One region of the Nocardia sp. NPDC004568 genome, then DNA from elsewhere that is predicted to be linked to it. Evidence: riboswitches for the same ligand, from Rfam matches in the RefSeq annotation. Region 1 holds a riboswitch; the other holds the start of a gene.

The links. A riboswitch is a leader RNA that binds a small molecule or an ion and turns the genes downstream of it on or off. The one in region 1 is predicted to bind cobalamin.
Region 2: another riboswitch for cobalamin. It lies ahead of ABZV91_RS22700 (CbtB domain-containing protein); the one in region 1 lies ahead of metE (5-methyltetrahydropteroyltriglutamate--homocysteine S-methyltransferase).

What each region holds. Positions count from the first base shown of each region.
Region 1 is NZ_JBEXLL010000113.1:553-12,671, reverse strand. Features, by position in the region: gene ABZV91_RS30460 (GtrA family protein) at 1-293, shown strand, start outside; gene coaD (pantetheine-phosphate adenylyltransferase) at 261-746, opposite strand; gene rsmD (16S rRNA (guanine(966)-N(2))-methyltransferase RsmD) at 750-1,343, opposite strand; gene ABZV91_RS30445 (pyruvate carboxylase) at 1,340-4,738, opposite strand; cobalamin riboswitch at 5,110-5,315, shown strand; gene metE (5-methyltetrahydropteroyltriglutamate--homocysteine S-methyltransferase) at 5,467-7,734, shown strand; gene recG (ATP-dependent DNA helicase RecG) at 8,007-10,265, opposite strand; gene ABZV91_RS30430 (DAK2 domain-containing protein) at 10,314-12,083, opposite strand.
Region 2 is NZ_JBEXLL010000055.1:9,900-27,766, forward strand. Features, by position in the region: gene ABZV91_RS22685 (A/G-specific adenine glycosylase) at 100-981, shown strand; gene ABZV91_RS22690 (alpha/beta fold hydrolase) at 1,002-1,772, opposite strand; gene mhuD (mycobilin-forming heme oxygenase MhuD) at 1,928-2,242, shown strand; cobalamin riboswitch at 2,312-2,458, shown strand; gene ABZV91_RS22700 (CbtB domain-containing protein) at 2,493-2,687, shown strand; gene ABZV91_RS22705 (CbtA family protein) at 2,678-3,469, shown strand; gene ABZV91_RS22710 (hypothetical protein) at 3,505-3,978, shown strand; gene ABZV91_RS22715 (OsmC family peroxiredoxin) at 4,037-4,480, opposite strand; gene ABZV91_RS22720 (SRPBCC domain-containing protein) at 4,536-4,991, opposite strand; gene ABZV91_RS22725 (histidine kinase) at 5,177-6,286, shown strand; gene ABZV91_RS22730 (vWA domain-containing protein) at 6,296-6,937, opposite strand; gene ABZV91_RS22735 (ATP-dependent Clp protease ATP-binding subunit) at 7,094-9,649, opposite strand; gene ABZV91_RS22740 (FHA domain-containing protein) at 10,099-10,659, opposite strand; gene ABZV91_RS22745 (Lsr2 family protein) at 10,979-11,338, opposite strand; gene lysS (lysine--tRNA ligase) at 11,456-12,922, opposite strand; gene ABZV91_RS22755 (rhodanese-like domain-containing protein) at 13,219-13,641, opposite strand; gene ABZV91_RS22760 (cysteine dioxygenase) at 13,650-14,276, opposite strand; gene ABZV91_RS22765 (type III pantothenate kinase) at 14,462-15,256, opposite strand; gene panD (aspartate 1-decarboxylase) at 15,274-15,693, opposite strand; gene panC (pantoate--beta-alanine ligase) at 15,693-16,685, opposite strand; gene ABZV91_RS22780 (DUF2520 domain-containing protein) at 16,738-17,670, opposite strand; gene ABZV91_RS22785 (DUF6779 domain-containing protein) at 17,803-17,867, opposite strand, start outside.

The sequences.
Region 1 (12,119 bases):
TCACCTTCCACGCCGCCGAGCGGGTCGGCTGGTTCACCGCGCAGTGGGAGGGCGGCGGCCTGGCACTGCTGGGCCTGGGTATCAGTACCGCGGCGCTGGCCGCGCTGGAGGTCCTGGCCCCGACGCTGAACACACCCACCCAGGCCGCGGCCGTGCTGGCGATCAGCGCCGCGGTCGGGGGTCTGCGGTTCCTGGCGCTGCGCGGTCTGGTGTTCCGGCCGCTGCAGCGGGCCCGGGAAGTGACCGCCCAGCGGTCCGGATCAGCCCGCGCGCTCGGCCAGCCGGTCGAGTAGCCGTTTGTGCACCAGCGGCGGCAGCATATCGCTGACGTCGCCGCCGAAGGCCGCCACTTCCTTGACCAGGGAGCTGGACAGATAGCCGAAGGCGGGGTTGGTCGCGATGAAGAAGGTGTCCACCCCGGAGAGCTTCTTGTTCATCTGCGCCATCTGGAGTTCGTAGCCGAAGTCCCCGGCGTCGCGCAGCCCCTTGACGATGGCGGTGATGCCCTGCTCCCGGGCGAAATCGACCAGCAGGCCGTCCCAGGAGGCGACCCGCACGTTCGGCAGGTCCGTGGTGGCGTCGCGCAGCAGATCGATCCGTTCGTCGATCGAGAACATGCCCTGCTTCTTCTTGTTGATCATCACGGTGATCACGACCTCGTCGAACTGTTCGGCGACCCGCCGGAACACATCGAGATGGCCGTTGGTCACCGGATCGAAGGATCCCGGGCACAGAGCTCCTGCCATGGGTCAGACGCTAGCAGGTTCGCCCGGGTCCGCCGGGGTCGCGCCCACATACACCGCCGACTCGATCCGGGTCTCTCCGTAACGCCGGGCGGCGCGCCCCTCGAAGCCTGCGGGCCAAGCGATCTCGGCCGACCGCGCCGAGCGTTCCACCAGCAGTAACGCTTCCTCGGCGAGCCAACCGTGTGCGGCGAGCGCCATGAGATCGCCCTCGACGGCGGCGGTGGTCAGCTCGTAGGGCGGATCGGTGAACACCAGATCGAAAGCGCCCGCGCCGCCGTGGGCGAGCACCTGCGTCACCGTCCCGACCCGCACCTGCGCACCGCCCAGCCCGAGTTCGGCGATATTGCCGCGCAGCACCCCGGCCGCCCGCCGGTCGGATTCGACCAGCAGCGCGGCCGTGGCGCCGCGCGACAGCGCCTCCAGCCCGAGCGCGCCCGAGCCGGCGTAGAGGTCGAGCACCCGGGCGCCCGCGAGATCCATCCACGCCTCGATCGAGGAGAACACGGCCTCCCGCACCCGGTCCGAGGTGGGCCGGGTTCCGGCCGGCGGCACCCTCAGGCGCCGCCCCCCGGCGGTCCCGGCGACGATCCGGGTCATTCGGATTCGCGCTCGCCCAACTCGACCAGCAGATCACCGCCCTCGACCTGCTGCACCTGCGCGATGGCCACCCGGCCCACCACACCACCGCGCGGCGCGGTGATGGCGGCCTCCATCTTCATGGCCTCGATGGTGCCGATGGTGTCGCCCGAGCCGACCGTTTCGCCCTCGGCCACGGTCAGTGTCACGACACCGGCGAAGGGTGCCGCGATGTGATGCGGGTTGTTCTTATCGGCCTTCTCCGCGGCCGGGATCTCACTGGCGATGGACCGGTCCCGCACGGAAACCGGGCGCAACTGCCCGTTCAGGATGCACATCACCGTGCGCATCCCGCGTTCGTCGGGTTCGGAGATCGCCTCCAGCCCGATGAGCAGGATGACGCCCTTCTCCAGCTGTACCCGGTGCTCCTCGCCGTGCCGCAGGCCGTAGAAGAACTGATTGGCCGACAGGCCGGTGGTATCGCCGTACTTCTCCCGGTGCGCCAGGAATTCCGCGGTCGGGCCGGGGAAGAGCAACCGGTTCAGGGTCGCGCGGCGCTCCCCGGAGGTACCGGCCAGGCCCGCCTCGTCCGCGGCGGACAACTCGGATTCGGGTTTGGCCGCTCCCCGGCCGGCGAGCGCCTTCTCCCGGAACGGCTCGGGCCAGCCACCGGCCGGAGTGCCGAGTTCGCCGCGCAGGAAGCCGATCACCGAATCGGGGATGTCGTAGCGCCCCGGATCGGCGGCGAAATCCTCGATCTCGATACCGGAGCCGACCAGCGACAGCGCCAGGTCGCCGACGACCTTGGAGGACGGCGTGACCTTGATCAGCCGGCCCAGCAACCGGTCCGCGGCCGCGTATTTCGCCTCGACCTCCTCGAACCGGTCGCCGAGCCCCAGGGCGATGGCCTGCTGGCGCAGATTCGACAGCTGACCGCCGGGGATCTCGTGGGTGTAGACGCGCCCGGTCGGCGCCGGCAGGCCGGATTCGAAGGGCGCGTACACCTTGCGCAGCGCCTCCCAGTACGGCTCCAGATCGCAGACGTTGCGCAGATTCAGCCCGGTGTCGTATTCGCTGTGCGCGGCGGCGGCCACGATGGCCGAGAGCGCGGGCTGGCTGGTGGTACCGGCCATGGCGGCCGACGCGCCGTCGACGGCGTCGGCGCCGGCCTGCCAGGCGGCGAGATAGGTGGCCAGCTGCCCGCCCGGGGTGTCGTGGGTGTGCACATGGACCGGCAGATCGAAATTGCTGCGCAGCGCGGTCACCAGTTTCGCCGCGGCGGGCGCGCGCAACAGTCCGGCCATATCCTTGATCGCCAGCACGTGCGCGCCCGCGTCCACGATCTGCTCGGCCAGCTTCAGGTAGTAGTCGAGGGTGTAGAGCTTCTCGTCCGGGTCGGTGAGATCGCCGGTGTAGGACAGCGCGACCTCGGCGACAGCGGTGCCGGTTTCGCGGACCGCGTCGATGGCCGGACGCATCTGGTCCACATTGTTCAGCGCGTCGAAGATCCGGAAGATATCGATCCCGGTCGCGGTGGCCTCGGCCACGAACGCCCGCGTCACCCGCTCCGGGTAGGGGGTGTAGCCGACGGTGTTGCGGCCGCGCAGCAGCATCTGCAGGCAGATGTTCGGAATCGCCTCGCGCAGCGCGGCCAGCCGCTCCCACGGGTCCTCGTAGAGGAAGCGCAGCGCCACATCGTAGGTCGCCCCGCCCCAGGCTTCGATGGACAGCAGTTCCGGGGTCAGTCGCGCGACATGCCCGGCCACATCGAGCAACCCGTTGGTGCGTACGCGGGTCGCGAGCAGCGACTGGTGGGCGTCGCGGAAGGTGGTGTCGGTGACCCCGACCGCCTTCTGCGCGCGCAACGCCTGCGCGAATCCCTCCGGGCCCAGCGTCAGCAGCTTCTGCCGCGAACCGTCCGGCGGCGGCACCGACAGATCGATCGTGGGCAGTTTGTCGTGCGGATACACCGCGGTCGGCCGGGCACCGTGCGGTTTGTTCACCGTGACATCGGCCAGATAGTTGAGGATCTTGGTGCCGCGGTCGGCGGGTTCGCGGGTGGCCAGCAGCTCCGGGCGCTCGTCGATGAACGAGGTGGTGATGCGGCCCGCGGTGAAATCGTCGTCGCCGAGTACCGCGAGCAGGAACGGGATATTGGTGGTGACACCGCGGATCCGGAATTCCATCAGCGCCCGCCGGGCCCGCGCCACCGCCGCCGGGAAGTCCCGGCCCCGGCAGGTGAGCTTCACCAGCATGGAATCGAAGTAGGCGCCGATCTCCGCACCCAGGTTCGCGCCGCCGTCGAGCCGGATCCCGGCGCCGCCGGGGGTGCGATAGGCGGTGATGCGGCCGGTGTCGGGGCGGAATCCGTTGGCCGGGTCCTCGGTGGTGATCCGGCACTGCAGCGCCGCACCGCGGATGGTCACCTTGTCCTGGCTCAGGCCCAGATCCGAGAGGCTCTCCCCGGCCGCGATCCGCAGCTGCGACTGCACCAGGTCCACATCGGTGATCTCCTCGGTGACCGTATGTTCCACCTGGATCCGCGGGTTCATCTCGATGAACACATGATTGCCGCGTTCGTCGAGCAGGAACTCCACCGTGCCCGCACAGCTGTAACCGATCTGCCGGGCGAAGGCCACCGCGTCCGCGCAGATCCGGTCCCGCAATTCCGGATCCAGATTCGGGGCCGGAGCCAGCTCGATCACCTTCTGGTGCCGCCGCTGCAACGAACAGTCCCGCTCGAACAGGTGCATCACCTCGCCCTGGGTATCGGCCAGGATCTGCACCTCGATATGCCGCGGGTTCACCACCGCCTGCTCGAGGAACACCGTCGGATCACCGAACGCCGACTCGGCCTCGCGCGAGGCCGCCTCGATCGCCTCCCGCAATCCCGACCGCTCGGCAACCCGGCGCATGCCGCGCCCGCCACCACCGGCGACGGCCTTCACGAACACCGGGAACTCCATGGACTCCGCGGCGGCGAGCAGCTCCGCCACATCGGCCGAGGGCGCGCTCGAATCCAGCACCGGCAGCCCGGCCTCCCGCGCCGCGGCGATCGCGCGGGCCTTGTTGCCCGCCAGTTCGAGTACCTCGGCCGACGGTCCGATGAAGGTGATGCCCTCCCGCGCGCACGCCGCGGCCAGATCGGGATTCTCCGACAGGAAGCCGTAGCCGGGGTAGATCGCGTCGGCGCCCGCGGTCTTGGCCGCGTCGATGATGGCGTCGACCGAGAGGTAGGCCCGGACCGGATGACCTTCCTCGCCGATCTCGTATGCCTCGTCCGCCTTCAGGCGGTGGACCGAATTACGGTCCTCGTGCGGGAAGACGGCAACCGTTCCGACACCGAGCTCGTACGCCGCGCGGAAGGCTCGGATGGCGATTTCGCCGCGGTTGGCAACCAAGACTTTCGAGAACATTGAACCAACGTACCCGGCGCCACACCCAGGATCGACAGCGAAGTCCACTTCGCAGAATCTTCACATCGGGGTATGGCAACGGTGCGAAGTAGAGTTCACCGCGCCGTCATATCTCACCGCCCGCGACCCGCTTCTGTGCGGTTCCGGTGGGCCGGCCACCACCCCGCTACTTCCCGGACGCGCGGGCACCGTCGCCGAATGGTCCTCCGGTGGCGGCCCGCCCGCAACCGCGCCACCACCACCGTAACGGCGCGCCGTCCACCCGCGCGGCGACCCCGTTGTGCGCGGCGGACCGCCGGACCGCTCGTGCCGCCGCGCGGCGCCGAGTTATGGTGGAGCACGCAGCTGGTCCGCCGGCCGGACGGCGAGGAGCCCCGAACGTCCGCCCCGGCGCCGAAGCCCGCATCACGCGGGTGAGAGGGAATCCGGTGGAAGTCCGGAACTGTCCCGCAGCGGTGAGCAGGAACGACCGCCGTCATCAGCACTGGGCGACACGCCTGGGAAGCGACGGCCAGTAGGTCGGCCGACAGGCCGGTGCCCGCGAGTCCGAAGACCTGCCGGTTGTACCGGATACGCCGTATCCGGTGGCCGTCGCCTCGTGGAGCGGGCGCCGCGGTCCACCAGTGCTGACATACGACCCGACCACCCGGCCGGGCCGTTCGGGGTCTCATCGGTGCCGTGCGCCCGGGAACGGCGACGTCCGTCGAACTTCAGCACTGGAGAACACCGTGACTGTTACTTCGCACAGCCCGTTCACCGCAACAATTCTCGGTCTGCCCCGGGTGGGTCCGCGCCGGGAACTCAAACGCGCGATCGAGTCCTATTGGGCGGGCCGCATCGATGCGGCGCAGCTGCACGAGACCGGCCGTGCGCTACGCCGCGACCAATACGCCGCTCTGACCGCCGCCGGCCTGGATTCGATCCCCGTCGGCACCTTCTCCTATTACGACCAGATGCTCGATACGGCCGCCCTCCTCGGCGCCCTGCCCGTCCGGGTCGCCGGGATCGAGGATCGGCTGGACCGCTATTTCGCCGCCGCGCGCGGAACCGAATCGGTGGAACCGCTGGAGATGACCAAATGGTTCGACACCAACTACCACTACCTGGTCCCCGAACTCGGCCCGGACACCACCTTCGGCCTGGATCCGGAAGATCTGCTGGCGCAGGTGACCGAGGCGGTCGAACTCGGCGTGCCGGCCCGCCCCGTGGTCATCGGACCGGTCACTTTCCTGAAACTGGCCAAGACCACCGGCGGTGCCGCGCTGGACCGGATAGACGAACTGATCCCGCTGTACGGCGAGTTGCTGCGGCTGCTCGCCGACGCGGGGGCGGGCTGGGTACAGCTCGACGAACCCGCCCTGGTCACCGACCTCACCGCCGCGGAACTGGCGACGGTCCGGCGGGTGTACACCGAGCTCACCGCCGTGCCGCGGCGACCGGCGGTGCTGGTGGCCACGTATTTCGGGTATCCGGGCGCGGCGCTGGAAGCGCTGTCCGCCACCGAGGTCGAAGGTATCGCCGTCGACCTGGTCGCGGGCACCGAGGTCGCCGCCGTGGCGTCGCTCCCCGCGCTGACGCGCAAACTGCTGGTCGCGGGGGTCGTCGACGGTCGCAATGTCTGGCGCGCCGATCTCGACAGCGCACTGTCGACGTTGGCCGGCCTACTGGGCAGCGTGGGGGCGCTGGCGGTTTCCACGTCGTGCTCGCTGCTGCACGTCCCGTACTCGCTGGCGCCGGAGACGCGGCTCGACGACGCGCTGCGCTCCTGGCTCGCCTTCGGTGCCGAGAAGACGGCCGAGGTGCGGATACTGGCGACGGGCCTGCACTCCGGCACCGAGGCGATCGCCGCGGAACTGGGCGCCGCCCGCGCCGCCACGGCGAGTCGCCGCGCCGATCCGCGGCTCAGCAATGCGCAGGTGCGGGCGCGACTGGCCGCGCTGGGCGCGGACGCCGTGCGGCGGGCCCCCGCCGAACAGCGCCGGGCCCTGCAGCGGGAACGTCTGCACCTGCCGCCGCTGCCGACCACCACGATCGGGTCCTACCCGCAGACCCCGGCCATCCGGCGGGCCCGGGCGGCGCTGCGGGCCGGGGAGATCGACCGGGCCGAATACGTCCGGCGCATGCGGGCGGAGATCGGCGAAGTCATCGCCCTGCAGGAGAAACTCGAGCTCGATGTACTCGTGCACGGCGAACCGGAACGCAACGATATGGTGCAATACTTCGCCGAACAGCTCGACGGATTCGCGGCGACCGATCTGGGCTGGGTCCAGTCCTACGGCACCCGCTGCGTGCGTCCGCCGATCCTGTTCGGTGATGTCTCCCGTCCCGCCGCGATGACGGTGGACTGGATCACCTACGCGCAGTCGCTCACCGACAAACCGGTCAAGGGCATGCTCACCGGCCCCGTCACCATCCTGGCCTGGTCCTTCGTCCGCGACGACCAGCCCCTGGCGGATTCGGCCCGGCAGGTGGCGCTGGCGATCCGGGACGAGACAGTGGATCTGCAGAACGCGGGGATCCGGATCGTCCAGGTCGACGAGCCCGCGCTGCGGGAACTGCTGCCGTTGCGCGACGCCGATCAGCGGGAGTACCTGGACTGGTCGGTGCACGCGTTCCGGCTGGCGACCTCCGGAGTGGCCGACTCCGTCCAGATCCACACCCACCTGTGCTATTCGGAGTTCGGTGAGGTGATCGACGCCATCGCCGGGCTGGACGCCGATGTCACGTCCCTCGAGGCCGCCCGCTCGCATATGGAGGTACTGGTCGATCTGAACGCCTCCGGCTTCGCCGCCGGTGTGGGTCCGGGTGTCTACGACATCCACTCCCCCCGGGTGCCCGGTGTCGAGGAGATCACGGCGTCCCTGCGCGCCGCTCTGGAAGCGATTCCGGCCGAACGTCTCTGGGTCAATCCCGACTGCGGCCTGAAGACCCGGGGCCCGGCCGAGGTGGAGGCATCCCTGCGCAATATGGTGGCCGCCGCCCGCGGCGTCCGCTGAAATCCCGGCCCGGGCCGCACCTCGCGCGGCCCGGGCCGTTCAGCCCTCCAGTTCCCCGGCCCCGGGTTCCCGGCGTTTCGTCCGCCGGGCCACACAGTGCGGGCAGGTCTGCGCCACCCGCAGCACCGGCCGGGTCCGGGCCGGCGCGGACGGCCCCCGCCGTACCGCCCGGCACCCCTGTCTTTCCTCCACGACGCCAACCCCTTTCCCCTCGGCGATTCCGTTGCCAGGTTTGACGCCGAGCGTCCCGGCCCGGTTCCCGCGCTCGGCGATCAGGATTTGGCCAGGTACTCCAGGCGTTCGGAATCGACGGCGGCGTGCATCATCGCCGCCAGGCCGGGATGCCGGGTCAGCCCGGGATCCTGCTGCACCACGGTGCGGGCGAGTTCCTGAGCGGCGGTGATGACCTCGAGATCGTCGAGCAGCGACAGCAGGCGCAGTGACCGGGTGGTGCCCGACTGCGCCGCGCCGAGCACATCGCCCTCGCGCCGCTGCCGCAGATCGAGTACCGACAGTTCGAAGCCGTCGGTGGTGGCGGCCACGGCCTCCAGCCTGGTCATCGCCGGGCCGCCGGGCGCGGCATCGGTGATCAGCAGGCACAATCCGGGATGCGCGCCGCGCCCGATCCGGCCCCGGAGCTGGTGCAGCTGACTCACCCCGAACCGGTCGGCGTCCACGATCACCATCACGGTCGCGTTCGGCACATCCACGCCCACCTCGACCACGGTCGTACAGACCAGCACATCGATATCGCCGGCGTTGAAGTCGCGCATCACCTGGTCTTTTTCATCCGACGGCAGCCGTCCGTGCAGCAGCCCGATCCGCAGCCGCGCGAGCGGTCCGGTACGCAAGCGGTCGAAGACGTCGACCACGGCCTGGGTGGGCGGGGCCTCCTTGTCCACGGCTTTCTTGCCCCTCGTCCCGGCACCGTCCTCGTCGTCGCCGATCCGCGAGCACACGACATAGGCCTGCCGGCCCGCGCCCACCTCCTCGGTGATCCGTTCCCACGCCCGGTCCACCCAGTTGGGATGTACCCGGCGCGGTACCACCTTCGACTGGATCGGCGAACGCCCGCGGGGCAGTTCGGTGAGGGTGGAGGTCTCCAGGTCGCCCAGGGTGGTCATGGCGATGGTGCGCGGAATCGGGGTCGCGGTCATCACCAGCAGATGCGGGGAGAAACCCGATTTCGCCTTGGCCCGCAGCGCATCGCGCTGCTCCACGCCGAACCGGTGTTGTTCGTCCACCACCACCAGACCCAGATCGAAGAATTCGACCGAATCCTGGATCAGCGCGTGGGTGCCGATCACGAGGCCCGCCTCCCCGGTGACCGCCGCGAGCAGGGCGGCTCGCTTCGCCGCGGCCGGCATGGAACCGGTCACCAGCGTCACCCGGGTGGCGGTCTCGGCCGCGCCCAGCTCCCCCGCCTGCCCGAGATCGCCCAGCATCGCCCGCAGCGACCGGTAGTGCTGGGCGGCGAGCACCTCGGTGGGCGCCAGCAGCGCGCACTGCTGACCCGCATCGATCACCTGCAGCATGGCGTGCAACGCGACGATGGTCTTACCCGAACCCACCTCGCCCTGTAGCAGCCGGTGCATGGGCTGTTCCCGGGACAGATCCGCCGAGATCTCGCCGATGACGCCGCGCTGTCCCGCGGTGAGTTCGAACGGCAGCCGCTCGTCGAAGGCGGCGACGATTCCGTCCGCCCGCACCGGGCAGGCCCGGGCCGTACGACCGGCCACCTCGTGCCGGCGTTCGGCGAGGACCAGCTGCAGTGCCAGCGCCTCGTCGAAACGCAGCCGTTCCCGGGCGCGTTCGATATCGGAGGTGCGTTCGGGCAGGTGGATCAGGCGCAGCGCGTCGCCGACCGGCATGAGTTCCCGTTCGTCGCGCACCTCGGCGGGCAGCGGATCCGCCAGCGGGTCGAGCTGATCGAGGATCTGCCGGACACAGGCCAGGATCTCCCAGCTCTGCACCTTCGCTGTCGCCGGATAGACCGGGATGAACTCGCGGTCGAAGAAGGACATGTCCACACCGCCCGCGCCCTTCGCGCTCTGCGCGATCCCGCGCAGGTCGCCCCCGCCGCGCACGGTGGTCAGAGTCGGTTCCTCGTCGTCGGCCTCCGGCAGGATCAGATATCCCGGATGGCTGAGATTCCACTGACCGGGCCGCCAATAGTTGACCGTGCCCGACATCATGGCCCGAACACCCGGGCGGACCGCGTATTTCACCTTGTCGCCGTTGAAGAACGTGACATCCACGCCGCGCCCGCCACCGGTATCGAGCACCACCTTCAGCAACGACCCGCGCCGCTGCCGCATCGGCCGCAGGTCCGCCTTGGTGACCCGCCCGATCACCGTGATATGCGCTCCGTCCTCCGGCGCCTCCTCGGTGAGCGGCTGCCCCTGGGTGGCGTATCGCAGCGGATAGTGGCGCAGCAGATCTTCCACGGTCTGCATATCGAACGCGTCAGCCAGTGACGCGGCGGCCTTCGCGCCGAGCAGATGGTCGAGCCGGTCGCTCAGTGTCGCCATCGCGCTACTCCTGTCCCCTCGGCCCGCGGCGGCGGGTCCGGCGGATACTCATTCCACACCGATCTGTATCAGGTCGCCCTGCTGGCCTCCGGCATACACCGTGACCTCCACACCGGGAAATTCGTCACCGATATGCCGCGCGAGGTCGTCGGCGAGCCCGTCCGGCGCCGCCGCGCCGACCAGCAGGGTCACCAGTTCGCCGCCGAGTCCGAGCATCCGGTCCAGCAGGGTCTGTCCCGCGGCCCGGGGATCCCGGTCGATGACCACCACATCGTGGCCCACCAGGCCGAGTCCGTCGCCGGGCGCGCAGGTCCCGACCATGGTGAGCGCTCGGCCGGCGGCCCGGCGCAGCGCGCCCCAGCGGGTGCTCGCGGCCGCCTCGGACATGGTGAAGGCATCGTCCACGGCGATCCGGGCCCGATCGTGGACCGCCAGCGCCGCGAGCCCCTGGACCATGCTGGCGCTGGGCAGCAGCAGCACGTCCCGGCGCGCGTCACGCGCCGCGGCACCGACCGCCACCAGCCCATGGGCCGGTAGCGCACCGTTGGGGAGTACCAGCACCTCCCGATGCGGGAGCTGCCGGACGGCCGCCAGCAGTACCGCCGAGTCCAGCGTCTGCCCGGCGTTCAGCACCACCGCGCCCCCCGCTTCGAAGAGCGCCGCCGCACCGGCGCCGGACGCGACGGCGAGCACCCCGCGATCGGCGGGTTCACCGATGCGCCCACTGATCTGCCGGGCCGCCCGGTCGTGCGCCTGCCGGCTGTCGGCCGCTGCCCGCACCCCGGTGACCACGGCGCCACCGGAATGCGGGCCGCTGTGCCCGGTGATCCCACCGCGTGCGGGGATTTCGGTCAGGTGCTCGATACGGATCGCGACCGGGCGGCCCACGGCGAGCCCGGCCTCCACCGCCGCCCCCGCGTCCGCGCAGTGCACATGGACCGACCAGCCACCGGTGCCGTCGGCGGCCACCACCACCGAATCTCCCAGGGCGGCGAGCCGCGAGCGCAGTGCGCCGGCGAGATCCGCGCGCCCCCCGTCGATCCGATACATCACCTCGTAGCGCTGCGCCGATTCCGGCCGGGCCGGCGGCGTGCGGATATCCGCGGGCCGGTACTCGGCCCGCGCGGGGGTTTCGCCGGTCACCACGGTGACCAGCCCGTCCAGCAGGACCAGCAACCCGCGCGCACCGGCGTCCACGACCCCGGCGTCACGCAGTACCGCCAACTGGTCGCGAGTGTCCTCCAGCGCCCGAGCCGCCGCGTCGGCTCCGGCGCGCACCACCGCCGCCAGCCCGGGTTCGGCGCAGTGCTGCGCCGCGGCCCCCGCCCGGTCGAGCACCGTGAGGATGGTGCCCTCCACCGGATCGCTCAGGCTGCCCCGGACCAGTGCGGCCGCCCGCGCCAATGCGGTCCGGTAGGTCGGTTCCGTCAGCCCGGCGTCCACCGTCGCGTCCGCGAAACCCCGCAGCACCTGGGACACGATGATGCCGGAGTTACCCCGGGCCCCCGCGGTCGCGCCGCGGGCCAGTGCCGCGGCGACCACACCGGCGGGCGGCCGGTCCGGCTCCCCGTCGGCACCCGACGCCGAGCGCTGTGCTTCCGCGACGGCGGCGCGCATGGTGGCCAGCAAGTTGGTCCCGGTATCGGAATCCGGGACCGGGAAGACATTGAGGGCATCGATCTCCGCGCGACGCTGTTCGAGCGCGGCCACACAGAGACGGCCCCAGGCCAGGAGTTCGGCCCCGCCCAGCCCGCCGTCCGCGGATCCGGTGGCCGGCGAACCGTCGCCGCGCACCTGCCGGGTCTCGGGCACCGTCACCTCGTTCCTCGTCGTCGCAGAATTCGAACGCCAGGT
Region 2 (17,867 bases), on a different contig from region 1:
CATCCACGCCGAACCGGTGGAACTGCACGGTGAGGTGAACGGAGCGGGTCGGTGAGCAGCGCAGGTATCGGGAAATCGGGTTCGGGCGGGCGCGGTGCCGTGGCGATCGAACCCGGCGCGATCGACTCCGACACGCTGATCGACTGGTACGCCCGCACGGCCCGGGACCTGCCGTGGCGGCGGCCCGGGGTGAGCGCCTGGCAGATCCTGATGAGCGAGATCATGCTGCAGCAGACACCGGTGTCGCGGGTGGAACCCATCTGGCGGGAATGGGTGCGGCGCTGGCCGGTGCCCTCGGCCATGGCGGCGGCGAGCGCGGGCGAGGTGCTGCGGGCGTGGGGCAAACTCGGCTATCCGCGCCGGGCCCTGCGCCTGCACGAATGCGCGCGGGTCCTGGCGGCCGAGCACGGCGACCAGGTGCCCGACGATGTCGAGGTGCTGCTCGGGCTGCCCGGTATCGGCGCCTACACCGCGCGGGCGGTCGCCTGTTTCGCCTACGGGCAGCGAGTCCCGGTGGTGGACACCAATGTTCGCCGGGTCGTGGCCCGGGCCGTGCACGGACGGGAGGCCGGGAATCCGGCCGCGCGCGATCTACGCGAGACCGAGGCCCTGCTGCCCGGCCGGATCGACCGCGCCGCGGTGTTCTCGGCGGCCCTGATGGAGCTCGGCGCGACGGTGTGCACCGCGCGGACGCCGGACTGCACTCGCTGCCCGCTGCCGCGCTGCGCGTGGGTCACGGCGGGCCGGCCGGTGGCCGAGTCGACGCGCCGGAGCCAGAAATACGAGGGCACCGATCGGCAGGCGCGGGGACGTCTGCTCGATGTGTTGCGGGCGGCGCACGCGCCGGTGGAACGCGTCCGGCTGGACCTCGCCTGGACCCGGGACCCCGGCCAGCGCGACCGCGCACTGGATTCGCTGCTGGTGGACGGATTGATCGAACAGACCGACGACGGACGCTTCGCCCTCGCCGGAGAGGGCTGAAGGCCCCCCGGCCGGGGCGCTCAGACCCCGGCGGCGGTCTCGGGCGCTTCGCGCAGCACGCGAGCGAGGAAACGCTCGACCTCGGCGCGGTAGCGTTCCGGCTGATCATCGTGCACCAGGTGTCCGGCCTCGGGAACCAGGACGTGCTCGGCGGCCGGATGCAGTCCGGCCATCCGGCGCATCTGCCCGGGCGGGGTGATGGTGTGTTCGCCTTCGATCAGCAGGGTGGGCACGGTGAGCCTCCCCCACTCCGTCCAGAACGACCGAGTACCCCACTCCTCCGAGATATCGCGGAAGGTGGCCACCTCGCCGTGCAACCGGTAACCGTCCGGGTCCCGCCGGAAGGAATCACGGAAGTAGCGACCGGCGACGGGACCGAAGTACGCCACCAGGGCGGCCTCGTCCGCGAACGGCTGCGGCCAGGCCTCGACCATCGCGGCCCAGTGGGCGGCGGTACGACCGGTGAAATCGGCCGCCATATCCTCGACCACCAGCCCCCGCACCCGGCCCGGATACGCGGCGGCGAACATCCAGCCGTGCAGGCCGCCCATCGAATGCCCGATCACGATCATCGGCTCGGGGATCCGCGCGGTGGCTGCGGCCAGATCGGCGACGAAGGCGTCGGTGGTGAGTTCGGCCGGAGCGGGGCGCCCGTGTCCGGCGGCGTCGAAGGTCAAAACCCGGCCGTGCTCGCGCAACCACCGGACCTGGCCCTGCCAGGTGCGGGCGCTGCCCATCAACCCGTGCAGCAGCAGTATCGGGACCCCTGCCCCACCTTCGTCGTGCAACACGGGGCCGAGTTTATGCACAACCCTCCACAGAGTTTATGCACAACCCTCCACAGACCGGCGTGGGCGCCACCGGGCGTGGCACGGTCGCCGCACGCTCGTCCCGCTGTGGCGTGCGGCACTGTTCCGTCCGGCCCCGCTGTACCTAAGCTCGAGGTATGCCTGTTGTGAAGATCAATGCGATCGAAGTCCCCGAGGGCGCGGGACCCGAGCTGGAGAAACGGTTCGCCCATCGCGCGCACGCGGTCGAGAACTCCCCCGGGTTCCTCGGCTTCCAGTTGTTGCGGCCCACGGCCGGCGAGAACCGGTACTTCGTGGTCACCCAGTGGGATTCCGAGGAATCCTTCACGGCGTGGCGCGACGGTCCCGCCAAGGAGGCACATGCCGGACAGCAGAACAAGCCCGTCGCCACCGGCGCATCGCTGCTGGAATTCGAGGTCGTACTCGATGTAGCGGGTAAATCCGCTTCCTGACCCGTCCCCCACACCCTGGCCACGCCACCGACCCCGGAGGCGTGGCCAGCGCTTGTTCGCCGCATATTGACGACCGGCAACAGCCGGTGTCACAGTTTCAAGTGAAAGCGGAGGTGATGCGGTAATCCGGTGAGAACCCGGAGCGGTCGCGCCACTGTGATGTCCACCCCGGAGGGTGGGCAGAGTCAGACACCCGCACCTGCGCACAACTCGCGAACCGGACGCGAGCATCCGGATGAGAGGATCCACCATGGCCATAGCGCATGTTCCGAGCAGGGCTACCGATACAGCAGCGACCGTGCTCATCACCGTCGGCGTCGTCGCGCTGGCACTGCTGACGCTCTACCTGGTCGGATTCGACCAGGGCGCCATATCGCGCGGTGGCATGTTCCTGCACGAGCTGATGCACGACGGGCGCCACCTGCTGGGTGTCCCGTGCCATTGAGCGGATCTTTCGGTGCCCTGCTGCTCCGTGGTCTGCTCGCCGGTCTGATCGCCGGTCTCCTCGCGGGTGTCGTCGGTCATTTCGTCGGCGAACCGAAGGTCGATGCCGCCATCGCCATCGAGGAGGCCGCGGCTCCCGTTCCCGACCATGCCCATGACTCCGGCACCGGACATACGCACGGAGAGACAGCACACGGCGACGAGGCCGAGGTGAGCCGGCCGTGGCAGAAGTTCGGGCAGTTCCTGGCCGGTGCGCTGGCCGGGATGGCCTTCGGGGCGATCGTCGCGACCGCGGCGCACTACGCCCGGCGGTTCACCGCCCTGCCCGGCCATCGGCTCGTTCTCGGGCTCGGTCTGGCCGGCTGGGTCGCGGTGGTGGCCGTACCGTTCTTCGAATATCCGGCCAACCCACCGGCCGTCGGTGATCCGGAAACGATCAACGAACGCACACTGCTCTGGGTGGCCGCGGTTCTGCTGGGGCTGGTGGCCGTCGCAGCCGGTGTGTCCCTGTGGAGAGCACTGCGATCGCGGCCCGAATCCCTCCGGCTCGTCGCGGCCGTGGCCGGTTTCGTACTGATCGTCACCCTCGGCTACGTTCTGCTGCCCGGGGTGAACGAGGTGGGGGCCGACTTCCCGGCCACGCTGCTGTGGGAGTTCCGCGCGGCGTCGCTGGCCGTATCGACCACGCTGTGGGTCGGTATGGGTCTGGCTTTCGCGGCGCTCACCGAGTGGAGCGACCGCGGCGGTACCCGGGTAGCGGAGACCGCTGCTACGGCAGGTTGATCCGGGTCGCGATAGTCGCCGGGCAGGGTCGTCGTATGACCGACACTGCACTCGCCCACCGGGACAACCCACTCGCTCAGCGGCCCGCGGCCGTCACCACCGCCTTCATCGCGCTGGTGGCGGCCGTGGGCTTCGGTATCGCCGAAACCGCGATCCGTGGTGCGCTGCTGGGCGACGCCGCGAATATCGGCGCACTCACCGGCGGTTGGCTGCTGCGCAGCGGGATCTATCTGGTGGTCCTCGTTGTCGCGTGGCGAATGCTGCGGGGCGAGCGCTGGGCCAGAAATCTGCTCACCGTCGGGATAGGCGTGCTCGGTACGGCTTCACTGCTGGTGGAGCCCGTGCGAATGCTCATGGACGGGGGCACCGGTGTGTTCGCGGATATGAGCGCCACGACCGTATCCGTGGCGCTCACCCGGGTCGGCCACCTCGGCGCGGTAACCCTCGCGATCCCCGCCATGCACACACCGGGCGCCCGGGCCTGGTTCCGAGCGGGCACGACACCGTGAGGCTCGGGTAGGGGCCGTGCGCTGTCCCGGGCCCGGATCGGGGCCCGGGACAGGCGTTTCAGGATTCCAGGGCGGCGTCGAGGGTGATGTCGTCCACTCCGCCCAGCGCTTTGCTGACCGGGCATCCGGCCTTGGCCGCGGCCGCGGCCGCCGCGAAACCCGCCTCGTCGAGCCCGGACACCCGGCCGCGCACCGTCAGGGCGATCCGGCTGATCCGGAAACCGCCCGCCGGGTCGGGGCCCAGGGTCACCGCGGCCGAGACGTCGAGGCTCTGCGGGGTACCGCCGACCTGAGCGATCTCGTTCGACAGCGCCATCGCGTAGCAGGACGAATGCGCTCCGGCGATCAGCTCCTCCGGGCTGGTCGTGCCGTCGGCATCGTCGGCCGCCCGCTTCGGGAACGACACCTCGTACTTGCCGACCCCCGAGCTGACCAGCTCGACCTGGCCGGAGCCGTCCTGCAGACCACCGGTCCATGCGGTGCGCGCGGTACGTGTGGGCATCACGATCCTTTCGAAGACTATTCGTTGCGAGTCGGAGTCGAACCTACTCGTACCCTCAGCTCGTCGCAGTTCGTTCATCGAGGCGGGCCAGTATCGCGGGCCAGGCCGCCCGATGCCGGTCACGGGCCGCTTCGTCGGCAAACCCGCTGTGCTGCAACCGCAACCGGATGCCACGGGGCTGTTTGACGAACTCCACGCGCACCACCGTTTCCGCGCCCTCGGTGCCGCCGGCACCGGTCACCCAGGTCAATTCGATGAGCCGGCCCGGTTCCAGACGGAGGAAACGACCGTAATGCGGCCGGGATTTCCCGTCCTCCTCCCGGGTCTCGAAATAGAAGGGCTCGTTCACCTCGGGCCGCATTCGCACCGAGGACGGTTCCGCGAGCCAGATATCGAAGCCCTGGGTCCACGCCAAGTAGAGGAGTGCGGGTGCAGCGGTCATCACCCGCTCCACGGTGAGTTCGTACGGCCGTGTGGACAGGTCCGGTACACGCACTTGCTGGTCGACCATCACTGGACCATACCCGCGCAGGCGCGGGTACTGCCGCAGATGCGGGGATCACGCGCCGCTACCGACCGGCCCACCCGGAACCGGCGCGTTCCTGCGCGGAATACCATTGCGGCACCGGGATTCCGGGTGTGCGCCGACGACCGAGCACAGCAGGCGAATAGGGTGGTGCAGGTGGAGAGTCCAGGATGACGAGCTGGCAGATGGTCGGACTACTGGGCTGGGTCGCGCTGGCCGCGGCGCTGTTCGAAGTGCTGCGGCACCGCCGCCTGCTCGCACAGACCCGGCAGGCCCTGACGACCGCCGAACGCACGGTAGCGCGGCAGCAGCGCGAACTCGAGGTCGGCACGGAGCGCTTACTGATCGCCCGGGAACTGCACGATGTGGTGGGCCACAATCTCTCGCTCATCAATGTGCAGGCCGGCATGGCTCTCCAGCAAGTGGAGGCCAAGTCCGCGAAAGCGGCGGGTACGGTCGCCGAGATCAAGACCACCAGCCGCAATGCGCTCGAGGATGTGCAGGCACTGCGCCACGCGATCCAGTCGGTGGAGTCCGTGTCCGGCACACCGGCGCAGCCCTCCCACGACCACGGCCCCACCCGCGGCGAAGACTTCGCCGCGGGCGACCGGGCGAGACGTTCCCGCCGCGGCGGTTTCGCCCGGCGCGACCGGCCCGGTACCGACCGGTCGCCCGGGAACGGAGGCGGCGGCCGCCCACCGGCCGCCGCGCAAGCGCCGCCCCCACCACCTCGTGAACCCGATCCCACCATGTCCGACCTGGACGAACTCCTGCGCAAGCCCAGGCTGGCGGGGCTGACGGTGCACACCCGAGTCCTCGGCACCCCGGATTCCCTGCCCGCGGCGATCGACGACGCCGCCACCCAGATCGTCCAGGAATCCCTGGCCAATGTCGTACGCCACGCCCCGGGCGCCGAGGCCACCGTCACGGTGCGCTACTCCGCCGACTCGGTGGATCTCACCGTCGACAACACCCGCCCCACCGGTAAGCCGGAACACGCCGGCCCCACCCGCGGGATGGGGATCATCGCTATGCGAGAGCGCACCCATGCGCTCGGTGGCGCGTTGACCGCCGGCCCCAAACCCAGCGGCGGCTACCGGGTCGCGGCGCGGCTACCGAGCCGCCCGCTGCGGATCGCGATCGACCCGGATGCGCGCCCGCGAGCCCGCAAAGAAAGCGGCCACAGTACCTCCCGCGAAGCGGCGCCCACGGTAGCGGTGACCGCCGAACCACGCGGCGGCACCGGCGGCCCGGCCGATCCGGGGCCCGCGCCCGAGTGAACGCACGGTTCAGCCCGGTTTCGCCTCACGGCGCTCCTGCTCGGTGAACCCGGCCGCGCGCGCCGAGCCCGCCGGGGCCTGCAGACGCCGTGAATACGCCCCTGCCGCCCGGAACACCCCGGCGACACCCGCCGGGGCCGCCCCGTAGGTGATGGACTGCTGCGGGGCGAAGCCGAGAGCGCTGCCTATCTCGACCGCGTCCATATTGGCGCCGAGGAACAGGAAATCCCAGCTGTAGACGTTCTGCTGCTGTTCGATCAGCGATCGCACGGCGGCATGCGTCCATTCGCGGCTCGAATTCTCGTGCCCGTCGGTGAGGACGACCACGATCACGGTGCCGGGTCGCTCGTCTTCCGGCCGCCCGGCCAGTTCGGCGCCCAGGTCGGTGACCAGCTTGCCGATGGCGTCGTAGAGCGCGGTACCGCCGCGCGGCTGCAACACCGGTGGGGGCACCTCACCGATCGGAATGTTCGAGTACACGCATTCGTACTCGGTGTCGAATTGCGCGAGGGTGACCCGCACGGCCTTCTCCACCTGCCGCTGTTCCTCGAAGTAGGCGGCCAGGCCGCCTTCGGTGTCGGATTTGATGGTCTGCATGGAGCCGGAGCGGTCGAGCAGGACCGCGATCGTGGTGAGATCCGGATTCGTCATGGTGATACCCCCGCTTCGTATCGACTGAACTGCCCCCACCGTACGCGCGCGCACCGACCGGGATCTCTCGCCGACCGGCTGCACCCCACACATACGGAAAAGGGCCTGCCCACCGGTGTGATACCGGTGGGCAGGCCCTGTGTACCGCGCTGTCGGCTACTCGCCGGAAGCGGCTTCGGTCGGACCGTCGGACGCGCCGGTGAGCACGACCTCGGGCTTCTTCTCGCCGTCTTCCTTGGTGAGCTTGGCCTTCGGGGAGAAGGTGAAGCGGGCGTCCTCGCCGGAGCCTTCGCCGTCCCAGCCCTCGACATCGACCTGGACGGTCTGGCCGGGACCGATCTCGCCGAAGAGGATCTTCTCCGACAGCTGGTCCTCGATCTCACGCTGGATGGTGCGGCGCAGCGGCCGGGCACCGAGCACGGGGTCGAAGCCACGCTTGGCCAGCAGGTTCTTGGCATTCTCGGTGAGCGTGATTGCCATATCCTTGTTCTTCAACTGCCGCTCGACGCGGGCGATCATCAGATCCACCATCTCCACGATCTGCTCGGTGGTGAGCTGATGGAAGACGATCACATCGTCGATACGGTTGAGGAACTCCGGCCGGAAGTGCTTCTTCAGCTCGTCGTTGACCTTGAGCTTCATCCGCTCGTAGTTCGAGCCCTCGGCGTTGCTCTGGGTGAAGCCCAGACCCACGGCCTTCGAGATATCGGAGGTACCGAGGTTCGAGGTGAAGATCAGCACCGTGTTCTTGAAGTCCACGGTCCGGCCCTGGCCGTCGGTGAGACGACCGTCCTCCAGGACCTGCAACAGGGTGTTGTAGATCTCCTGGTGGGCCTTCTCGATCTCGTCGAACAGCACGACCGAGAACGGCTTGCGGCGCACCTTCTCGGTGAGCTGGCCGCCCTCTTCGTAGCCGACGTACCCGGGAGGGGCACCGAACAGCCGCGAAGCGGTGAAGCGGTCGTGGAACTCGCCCATATCGATCTGGATGAGCGCGTCGTCGTCGCCGAACAGGAAGTTCGCCAGCGCCTTGGACAGCTCGGTCTTACCGACACCGGACGGCCCGGCGAAGATGAACGAGCCGGACGGACGCTTCGGATCTTTCAGGCCGGCGCGGGTACGCCGGATGGCCTTGGAGACGGCCTTGACCGCGTCCTCCTGGCCGATGATCCGCTTGTGCAGCTCGTCCTCCATGCGGAGCAGACGGGTGGTCTCCTCCTCGGTGAGCTTGAAGACGGGGATACCGGTCCAGTTGGCCAGCACCTCGGCGATCTGCTCGTCGTCGACCTCGGCCACGACATCCAGGTCGCCGGAGCGCCACTGCTTCTCGCGCTCGGCCCGCTTGGCGACGAGCTGCTTCTCCTTGTCGCGCAGCCGCGCGGCCTTCTCGAAGTCCTGCGCGTCGATTGCCGATTCTTTCTCCCGGCGCGCGTCGGCGATCTTGTCGTCGAATTCGCGCAGGTCCGGCGGCGCGGTCATCCGGCGGATGCGCATCCGGGCGCCGGCTTCGTCGATCAGGTCGATCGCCTTGTCCGGGAGGAACCGGTCATTGATGTAGCGGTCGGCCAGGGTGGCCGCGGCCACCAGGGCACCGTCGGTGATGGACACCCGGTGGTGTGCCTCGTAGCGGTCGCGCAGACCCTTGAGGATGTTGATGGTGTGCTCGACCGTTGGCTCGCCCACCTGCACCGGCTGGAACCGGCGCTCCAGGGCGGCGTCCTTCTCGATGTACTTGCGGTACTCGTCGAGGGTGGTGGCGCCGATGGTCTGCAACTCACCGCGGGCCAGCTTCGGCTTCAGGATCGAGGCCGCGTCGATCGCGCCCTCGGCGGCACCCGCACCGACCAGCGTGTGCAGCTCGTCGATGAACAGGATGATGTCGCCACGGGTGTTGATCTCCTTGAGCACCTTCTTCAGGCGCTCTTCGAAATCACCGCGGTAGCGGCTACCCGCGACCAGGGAACCCAGGTCGAGGGTGTAGAGCTGCTTGTCCTTCAGCGTCTCCGGGACCTCGCCGTTGACGATGGCCTGGGCCAGACCCTCGACGACGGCGGTCTTACCGACACCGGGCTCGCCGATCAGGACCGGGTTGTTCTTGGTACGGCGGCTCAGCACCTGCATGACCCGCTCGATCTCCTTCGAGCGGCCGATGACGGGATCGAGTTTGCCTTCCAGGGCCGCCTGGGTGAGATTGCGGCCGAACTGGTCGAGCACCAGCGAGGTGGACGGGGTACCAGCCTCGCCCCGGGCGCCGGATTCCACGGGCTCCTTGCCCTGGTATCCGGACAGCAGCTGGATGACCTGCTGGCGGACCCGGTTGAGGTCGGCGCCGAGCTTGACCAGTACCTGGGCCGCGACGCCCTCGCCCTCGCGGATCAGGCCGAGCAGAATATGCTCGGTGCCGATGTAGTTGTGACCGAGCTGCAGCGCCTCGCGCAGGCTCAGTTCCAGCACCTTCTTGGCGCGGGGGGTGAACGGAATATGACCGGACGGGGCCTGCTGGCCCTGGCCGATGATCTCTTCGACCTGGCTGCGCACGCCCTCCAGCGAGATACCGAGCGACTCCAGGGACTTGGCCGCGACACCCTCACCCTCGTGGATCAGACCCAGCAGGATGTGCTCGGTGCCGATGTAGTTGTGGTTGAGCATCCGGGCCTCTTCTTGGGCCAGGACGACGACACGCCTCGCGCGGTCGGTGAACCTCTCGAACATCGCTCCCTCACTCTCCTGCTCCGGACTCTATGGCCGGCTGACGCCGTGGTGTGTCGTGGACAACCGTCGGCTTCAGCCTGCCATGAAGGCCAGGGGTTGCGGCCCCCGCCTCCCACTCTAGTTGGCAGGGGATTACGCCGCCGCCGCTCCACCCTAATGATGCGGCCCGACGGCAGACCTATTCACTCATAACGCCCTTACCCACCGATTGGTTTCCCACTCGGGTTTTGCCCAGAGCGAACAGAACGACTCCCAGAGCTGGGGAGATGGCCGGCGGCGGACAGCGGACCCCGGTACGCCCCGACCCGGGCAGGCAGTTGCCCCGGTGCGCGCAGTCTGCCCGGGCAAGTACCGGCCGGAGCAGCGGTCCGACGACGCGAGCCCTGGTAGGTCGCTTCCCCGACCCAGGCGGCCACTGTACGAGCGGGCACGGGGAAGCGGCCGCCCGGTCAGAGATCGCGATCGGTGATCAGCCCACTGCGCATGGCCAGCGCGGCCAGCCGGACCCGCTTCTGGTTCTGGGGCAGGTCCTCGACGCCGAACTTGGCGAACAGGGCACGAAGATGGGTCTTGACGGCGTCCACGCTCAGGAACAGTTCATCGGCGATCTGCTGGTTGGTGGCCGGGGCGGCGAAGCCGGCATCCCCTTTGAACGGCCGGCACAGCGCCACGAGCACCCCGCGCTGCGCCTCGGTGAGCGAGCGCACGGTCGGCAGACCGCCACCGGAGGTTCGGGTGGCGTCGTCGGCGACGCCGTTGAAGTCGTGGAAGGACACCAGTGAAGTGCCCACCCGGATACGGTCCCCGGGCATGAGGCGGCGGCGACCGTTGATGCGTTCGCCGTTGACGAACGTGCCGTTACGGGAAAGGCCGTCGTCCACGATGGTCCAGTGCCCGGCGAGGTATTCGACCGCAGCATGCAACCGCGATACCTCGGCGTCCCAGCGCAGCGACAGATCGGCGCCCGCAGAGCGGCCGATGGTGAGCCGCTGCCGGTCGGGACTCAACATCACCTCGCGCCTGCGGCCTTCGTCATCGGTGAATCGAAGGAACGAACCGACGGATCCGGACACTGCGCCGATACCTCACCTCTCCATATCGGCAGCAACTGCCGAACACTGCGGACCCCTTGCACTGCGGCGCACCGCGCCCGGCCGATCACACCTATGGTGCCGGGCAGTCGGCCGCTCGGGCAAGATGGAACGCCGCCGGGCGCAGCGGCCCCGGCGATCGACGCCGGGGCCAGCGGTAATTCCAGATAGCTATCGAGAAGACCAGCCGTCCGCGTGTTCCGTGAATTACCCACACGCGCGACGGTTGAAAGAAGAACTATCCCTTCGCGGCCTTGTTGTATGCGTCGGTGATATCGGCGGAGATACGGCCCCGCGCGGAAACCTTGTGACCATTCCGGCGCGCCCACTCCCGGATGGCCGCGCTTTGTTCGCGGTCCATGGTGGCGCGGGCCTTGGTGCTACCGGAGGCCGCGACCGCGGACTTCACCCGACGCCGGCCGCTCACCCGGCGGGCGCTGGTCACCCACTGCTCCAACTCGTCCCGAAGTTTCGCCGCATTCGTCGACGACAGGTCGATCTCGTACGACACCCCATCGATTGCGAACTCGATGGTCTCGTCCGCGATGGACTCACCGTCGACATCGTCGATCAGGCTAACGGTGACCTTCTTTGCCATGAGATGAACGTCCTCTCGAAATCGTACGGCCTGCAATATCAGGCCGATTACCCGAGGCAAGAATACCTCGAATTCGGAAAATTCCAAGACGAGCAGCCTGCTTTGCAAACCGCTCGCTCAACGGCCGACCGGCCGCACTATTGGGAACAGTATCGTTTCCCGGATTCCCAATCCGGTGAGCGCCATCAACAACCGATCGATTCCCATACCGGTTCCGGTCGTCGGTGGCATCCCGTGCTCCATCGCGGTCAGGAAGTCTTCGTCGAGCACCATTGCCTCGTCGTCACCGGCCGCGGCCAGGCGGGCTTGATCGACGAACCGATCGCGCTGGATCACCGGATCCACCAACTCCGAATAGCCGGTGGCCAACTCGAAGCCCCGGACATACAGGTCCCACTTCTCGGCGACACCGGCCCGCGACCGATGTTGCCTGGTCAGCGGGGACGTCTCGACCGGGAAATCGCGGACGAAAGTGGGCACGTACAGCTTGTCGCCGTAGCAGTGCTCCCACAGTTCCTCCACCAGTTTGCCGTGGCCGTAACCCTTACCTTCGGGAATTTCCAGACCGACTCGATCGGCGAGTTCGAGCAATTCCGGAACAGTTGTTTCCGGCGTGACCTCCACCCCTGACGACTCCGACAACGACGGGTACATCTCGACCGTCGCCCACTCCCCGCTCAAGTCGTATTCCGAACCGTCGGCGAGGGTGACGACCTGAGTTCCCAGCGCTTCCTCGGCGACTTCCTGGATCAATTCCCGGATCATCCGCGCGGAGTCGTCGTAGGTGCCGTACGCCTGATAAGTTTCGAGCATCGCGAACTCGGGCGAATGGGTGGAATCGGCACCTTCGTTACGGAAGTTCCGATTGATCTCGAAGACCCGCTCGATTCCTCCGACCACGCAGCGCTTCAGAAACAACTCCGGGGCAATGCGCAGGTAGAGATCCATATCGAGCGCATTGGAGTGGGTGCGGAAGGGCCGTGCGGCGGCGCCGCCGTGCAGTGTCTGCAGCATCGGCGTTTCGACTTCGAGGAAATCCCGGCGTTCCAGGGCATTGCGCAGCGCGCGCACCACCGCCACCCGGGTACGGGCCGTCCGGCGGGCCTCCGGGCGCACGATCAGATCGACATAGCGCTGCCGGACCCGCGCCTCCTCGCCCATCTCCTTGTGTGCTACCGGGAGCGGACGCAGCGCCTTCGCGGCCATGGACCAGGAATCGGCCATGACGCTCAATTCACCCGTACGCGACGAGATGACCTCACCGTGCACGAAAACCATATCGCCGAGGTCCACATCGGACTTCCACGCCGCCAGCGCCTCCGCGCCGACTCCGTTCAGGCTCACCATGGCCTGCAATGTGGTGCCGTCGCCCTCCTGTAGCTGAGCGAAGCACAATTTGCCGGTATTTCGCATGAAGATGACCCGGCCGGCCACACCGACGAGTCGCCCGGTCGCGGTATCGGCCGCGAGATCCGGATAGGCGGCGCGGATTTCGGCCAGGCTATGGGTGCGCGGCACCGAAACGGGATAGGCCTCCCCGCCCGACTCGAGCAGCCGCTCCCGCTTCTCCCGGCGGATCCGCATCTGCTCGGGGACGTCGTCGACCTCCACAGAGCGGCTGGATCGCCCCGCGGGAACAACGCCCGCGGAGCCGCCGGATGACGAGATGTTCGGGTTGCTCACAGCGAACCACCCTAGCGTGCACCGCAAATCGATTCGTCATCCGCCCGCCCCAACCGCGCGATAAGGAATCACTCGCCGAAGGCGCGCCACGGCGGCCCCGGAGAAATAGACCATTTGGTTGCTTAGAATTTTCCCGGGGCGCCGACGCACGGCGGAAATGTATTGTCGTCCGGCCGCATTCGGCCGAGGACAACAATTCAGAGAACGGCGAGCGAACGAACTTCCCTGGTGAAGTGCGCGGCGCCGGTGGCGACCGCTCGCATACGGGCCGCTTCCAGGGCCTTGTACCCGCCGACCAGATCGGTCGCGCGGTGCAGCCCCAATTGGCGCAACGACGCCGCCGCCAAGCTGGATGTGTAGCCCTCCGAGCACACGACCACCCACTCGACATCGTGATCGGTGGCCAGCGCCAGGCGGGCCGAACTGCTGGGATCGAGCCGCCACTCGAGCACATTGCGTTCGATGACCAGGGCTCCGGGCAGCGCTCCTTCCCTGGCTCGCTGCGCCGCGGGGCGGATATCCACCAGAATCGCCCCGCGGGCGAGCGCGGCGGGCAGTTCTACGGGATGGATCCGGCGCAACTGGGCGCGGGCCTGGTCGAGCATCTGATCGATGGTCAGTCGCGACATCAGAGGTCACCTTCGGGCTGGTCGGTGAGAACGGTGTGGGTACGCCGCAGGCTGCCGTGTCCGGTCACTTCGTAATAGGACATGGCGGTGAGCGGCGGCGAGTAGGCGTGCACACTCAAGGTGGGATCCAGCGGTCCGACTCCGGACGAGCCGGATACCGCGATCCGGTCGGGGGCGCGCACGACATCGTGCACCCAGCCGATCGGGAAGGCGGCCTGATCGCCGGCGGACAGCACCCGGTGCCGCAGTTCGGTACCGTTCCAGCGGTACTCGGCCAGCGCCCCGCTGAGTACGGTGAGCGCCCCGAGCGAACCGGCGTGATCGTGCAGTTTCGTGGATTTGTCGGGAGTCCAGCTGATCAGCCAGACATCGACCTCGTCGTCGGCGACCAGCCGGGTGGCCCAGCGATCGACCGCCGGCCACAGACCGTCCGCGGGAAGCAGATGGTCGTACCGTCCGGAGAGCACGTCCTCACCGGTCTCGTCGGTCAGGCGGAGCAGATCCGCCGGACGCAGCCGCGTCGGCAGGGCCGGGGCGATCGGACGATCGGGAATCGGATCGGCGGCCGCGGCGGAAGTATCACGGGCCGACCGGCGCACTACAGACGAGAGAACAGGCGAATGCATGAGCGCATCTCCAGGATGTAAAGAAACGGTCGAGGACTGCAGAATGCCTCGAACGGTCGAGGCGAATCAGCCTCGACAACACTCCTGGGTACGCATGCGGTTCAGCACACGGTGAGCTTAGCAAGCCGAGCGCGGCGAGGCCACATTCGGATCAACGGAATATGTCACAGCCGCGGGCAGCGACATCAGCCGCGAGTGCGGCGCTGGTTACGTTCGAATACCAGCCGCAACCCCGTGATCGTCAGGTGCGGCTCATGGTGCTCGAGGGTCTCGGATTCATCGATGATCAGCGGAGCCGCCGCACCGGTGGCCACCACCGCCACCCCGTCCTCGGCGAAACCGTCGATATCGTCGCGAATACGATCCACCAGCCCGTCCACCAGGCCGGCGAAACCGAAGATCGCACCGGACTGGATGCATTCGACGCTGTTCTTGCCCACCACCGACCGAGGCCTGCTCAGTTCCACCCGGCGCAACGCGGTCCGCTCGGTGAGCGCCTCGGTCGCGGTCTCCACTCCGGGCGCGATCACGCCGCCGAGGAACTCCCCCTTGGCCGATACGAGATCGACACAGATCGACACACCGAAATCCACGACGATCGCGGCGCCTCCGAAACGATGATGGGCGGCCAGACTGTTGACGATCCGGTCCGCGCCGACCTCTTTCGGATTGTCCACGAGCAGCGGAATACCGGTCCGGACGCCGGGTTCGACCAGCACATGCGGCACATGTTGCCAGTAGCGATCCAACATGAAGCGCAGTTCGCGCAGTACCGGTGGCACCGTCGACAAACCGGCCACACCGGTCACCGCGTCGAGATCCGGGCCCACCAGCCCCCGCAGACTCATCGCGAACTCGTCGGCGGTGTGCAGCGGGTTGGTATGGATCCGCCAGTGCCGGACCAATTCGGCCTCCGGTCCGGACCCCGCGATGAGCCCGACGACCGTGCTGGTCGTCCGGACGTCGATGGTCAAGAGCATGCGGTCACCGGCGCCGCTCAGACGAAGGTCAGCTTGCGTGGGCTGACCAGATCCGAGCCCTCCGGCGCGTGCGCCGGATCCGAACCCAGCTCGACCGGACGATTACGGTCATCGACGAACACGACCTTCGGCTCGTACTCGCGCAACTCGGCCTCGTCCATCATGCCGTAGGCGATGAGAATCACCAGGTCACCGGGGTTGACCAGATGAGCCGCGGCACCATTGATACCGATCACGCCGGATCCGCGCTCGCCCGCGATCACATAGGTCTCGAGACGGGCCCCGTTATCGATGTCGACAATGCAGACCTGCTCGCCCTCGAGCAGATCGGCCGCATCGAGCAGATCCTGGTCGATGGTCACCGACCCGACATAGTGCAGATCGGCGTGAGTCACTGTCGCCCGGTGGATCTTCGACTTCATCATGGTGCGCAACATCATCGTCGCCCTTCTGTATTCATCGCGCCGCCTCCGGCGGCAGCGGGTCGGGGCCCTCGTGATTCCGGCCCGATTCCGGGGGGCATGAGGTCGGCGTCGGGGTGGCCGTCCAGCCGGGCTCCCAACTGGACAGGGGCATTGTCGATCAGCCTGGTGCTGCCGACGCGGGCCGCGATCAGCAGCCGGGCGTTACCGGACTCGGGGGCGGGGCCCAGGTCGGCGGCCCGCAGTTCCAGATAGTCGAGTTCGATCTCGGGCACGGCGGCCAGGACCGCGTGCGCGGCCCCCAGCACAGCGTCCGCGCCGGCCGCTCCGGAGCGCGCGCCGGCCAGTAGGGCCGCCGACAGCGTGGTCGCGAGTTCGCGCTGGATCGGATCGAGGTAGCGATTGCGGGAGGAGAGCGCCAGGCCGTCGGATTCGCGCACGGTCGGCACCGCCACGATCTTCACGTCGAAGTTCAGGTCGCGGACCATCTGGCGGATCAGGGTGAGCTGCTGGTAGTCCTTCTCGCCGAAGAACGCCTCGTGCGGACGCACGATCTGCAGCAGTTTGGCCACCACGGTGAGCATCCCGGCGAAATGGGTCGGCCGGGAGGCACCCTCCAGGTCGGCGCCGACCGGTCCGGGCTGGACGGTCGTCCGCGGGCCGTCGGGATACATATCCGCCGCACTCGGTGCGAAAACCAGCGCCACTCCCTCGCCGCGCAGCAATTCCACATCGGCGTCGAGGGTGCGTGGGTAGCTGTCCAGGTCCTCACCGGCACCGAACTGCAGCGGATTGACAAAGACGGACACCACCACGATCTGGTTGGTCCGCTTGGCGCGGCGTACCAGTTCGAGATGGCCTTCGTGCAGCGCGCCCATGGTGGGCACGAAACCGACGGTGCGTCCGGTGCCGCGCAGTGCGCGAACGACTGCGCCGAGCACGGCCGGATCGTGTTGCACCGTGAGTTCGCCGGCGCGGTACGCGCCGCGCAGGGTCGAGTCCGTCATACGGCCTCCCGCGATCCTTTTGCCTGCGGTCCGCCCGGGCGGCGGTAGCGCGTCATCGGTGGTCCTCCAGCAGCTCGCGTAGTTCGGCGGGGGCCTGGGCCCGTTCGGCGGTACGCCGCGACAGAGCCCGGTAACCGGCGGCGATCTCGGGATCGGCCGCCGTCAGTGCCCCCAGGTGCGCGGCGACGGCTGCGGTGTCGCCGCGGGCCACCGGGCCGGTGAGCGCGGCCTGGCCGCGGCGCAGCGCATTGTCCAGGGCGGCCGAGGCCAGCGGAGCGAGCAACCGCTCCGGCAAGCCGCCCGGCTGATCGTCGACGGTCTGCTGACCCAGCAGCCCCGGTCCGGCCAGCGCCTGGCGCAGCGCTTCCACCGCGTCCAGTACCAGCGTGACCAGATGGTTGCTGCCGTGCGCGAGCGCGGCGTGATAGAGGGTCCGGTGTTCCTCGGCCACCCGGACCGGTTCGCCGCCCATCTCGATCACCAGGGACTGGGCGATGGCATAGCCGACCTCGTCGGCGGCGGTGATTCCGAAACAGGCGTTGGCCAGGCGGGACAGGTCTTCGTCGTGGCCGGTGAAGGTCATCGCGGGGTGCACGGCCAGCGGTAGCGCCCCGGCCTCCCGCAGCGGAGCCAGCACACCGATGCCGTTGGCTCCGGACGTGTGGGCCACGATCGTGCCGGGACGCACCGTGCCCGAACTCGCCAGGCCGCGGACCAGACCGGCCAGCTCGGCGTCCGGCACGGCCAGAATCAGCAGTTCGCTGCGGGCAGCGACTTCCTCGACCGGAAGGATCCGCGAATCGGGCAGCCGCGTCTGCGCCCGGCGCACCGAAGCATCGGATATCGCGGCGACGCCGAACACCACATGTCCGGCGCGCTCGAGCGCGGCGCCGAGGGCTGATCCCACACGTCCCGCCGAGACGATTCCCACCGTCAGTCGTGCGGGCGCCGGATCACCACTCGCTGCCGGGTTGCCAGGAGTCACACGTGGCGAGGTCAACAGTGTCCTCTCGAAGTCGTTCCAGTCCCGCGCTGCGGGTACCGGACGTTACGAGTCGAGGATAGAGCCGCCTCCGGGCGCCGCGCCATGGGCGCCCCGGGTGATATACGCCGCACTTCAGGAGCTGCGCTGTTCCTCTTCCTGACGCAGGTTGGCCATGATCTCGGCGACCGACAGCCGCC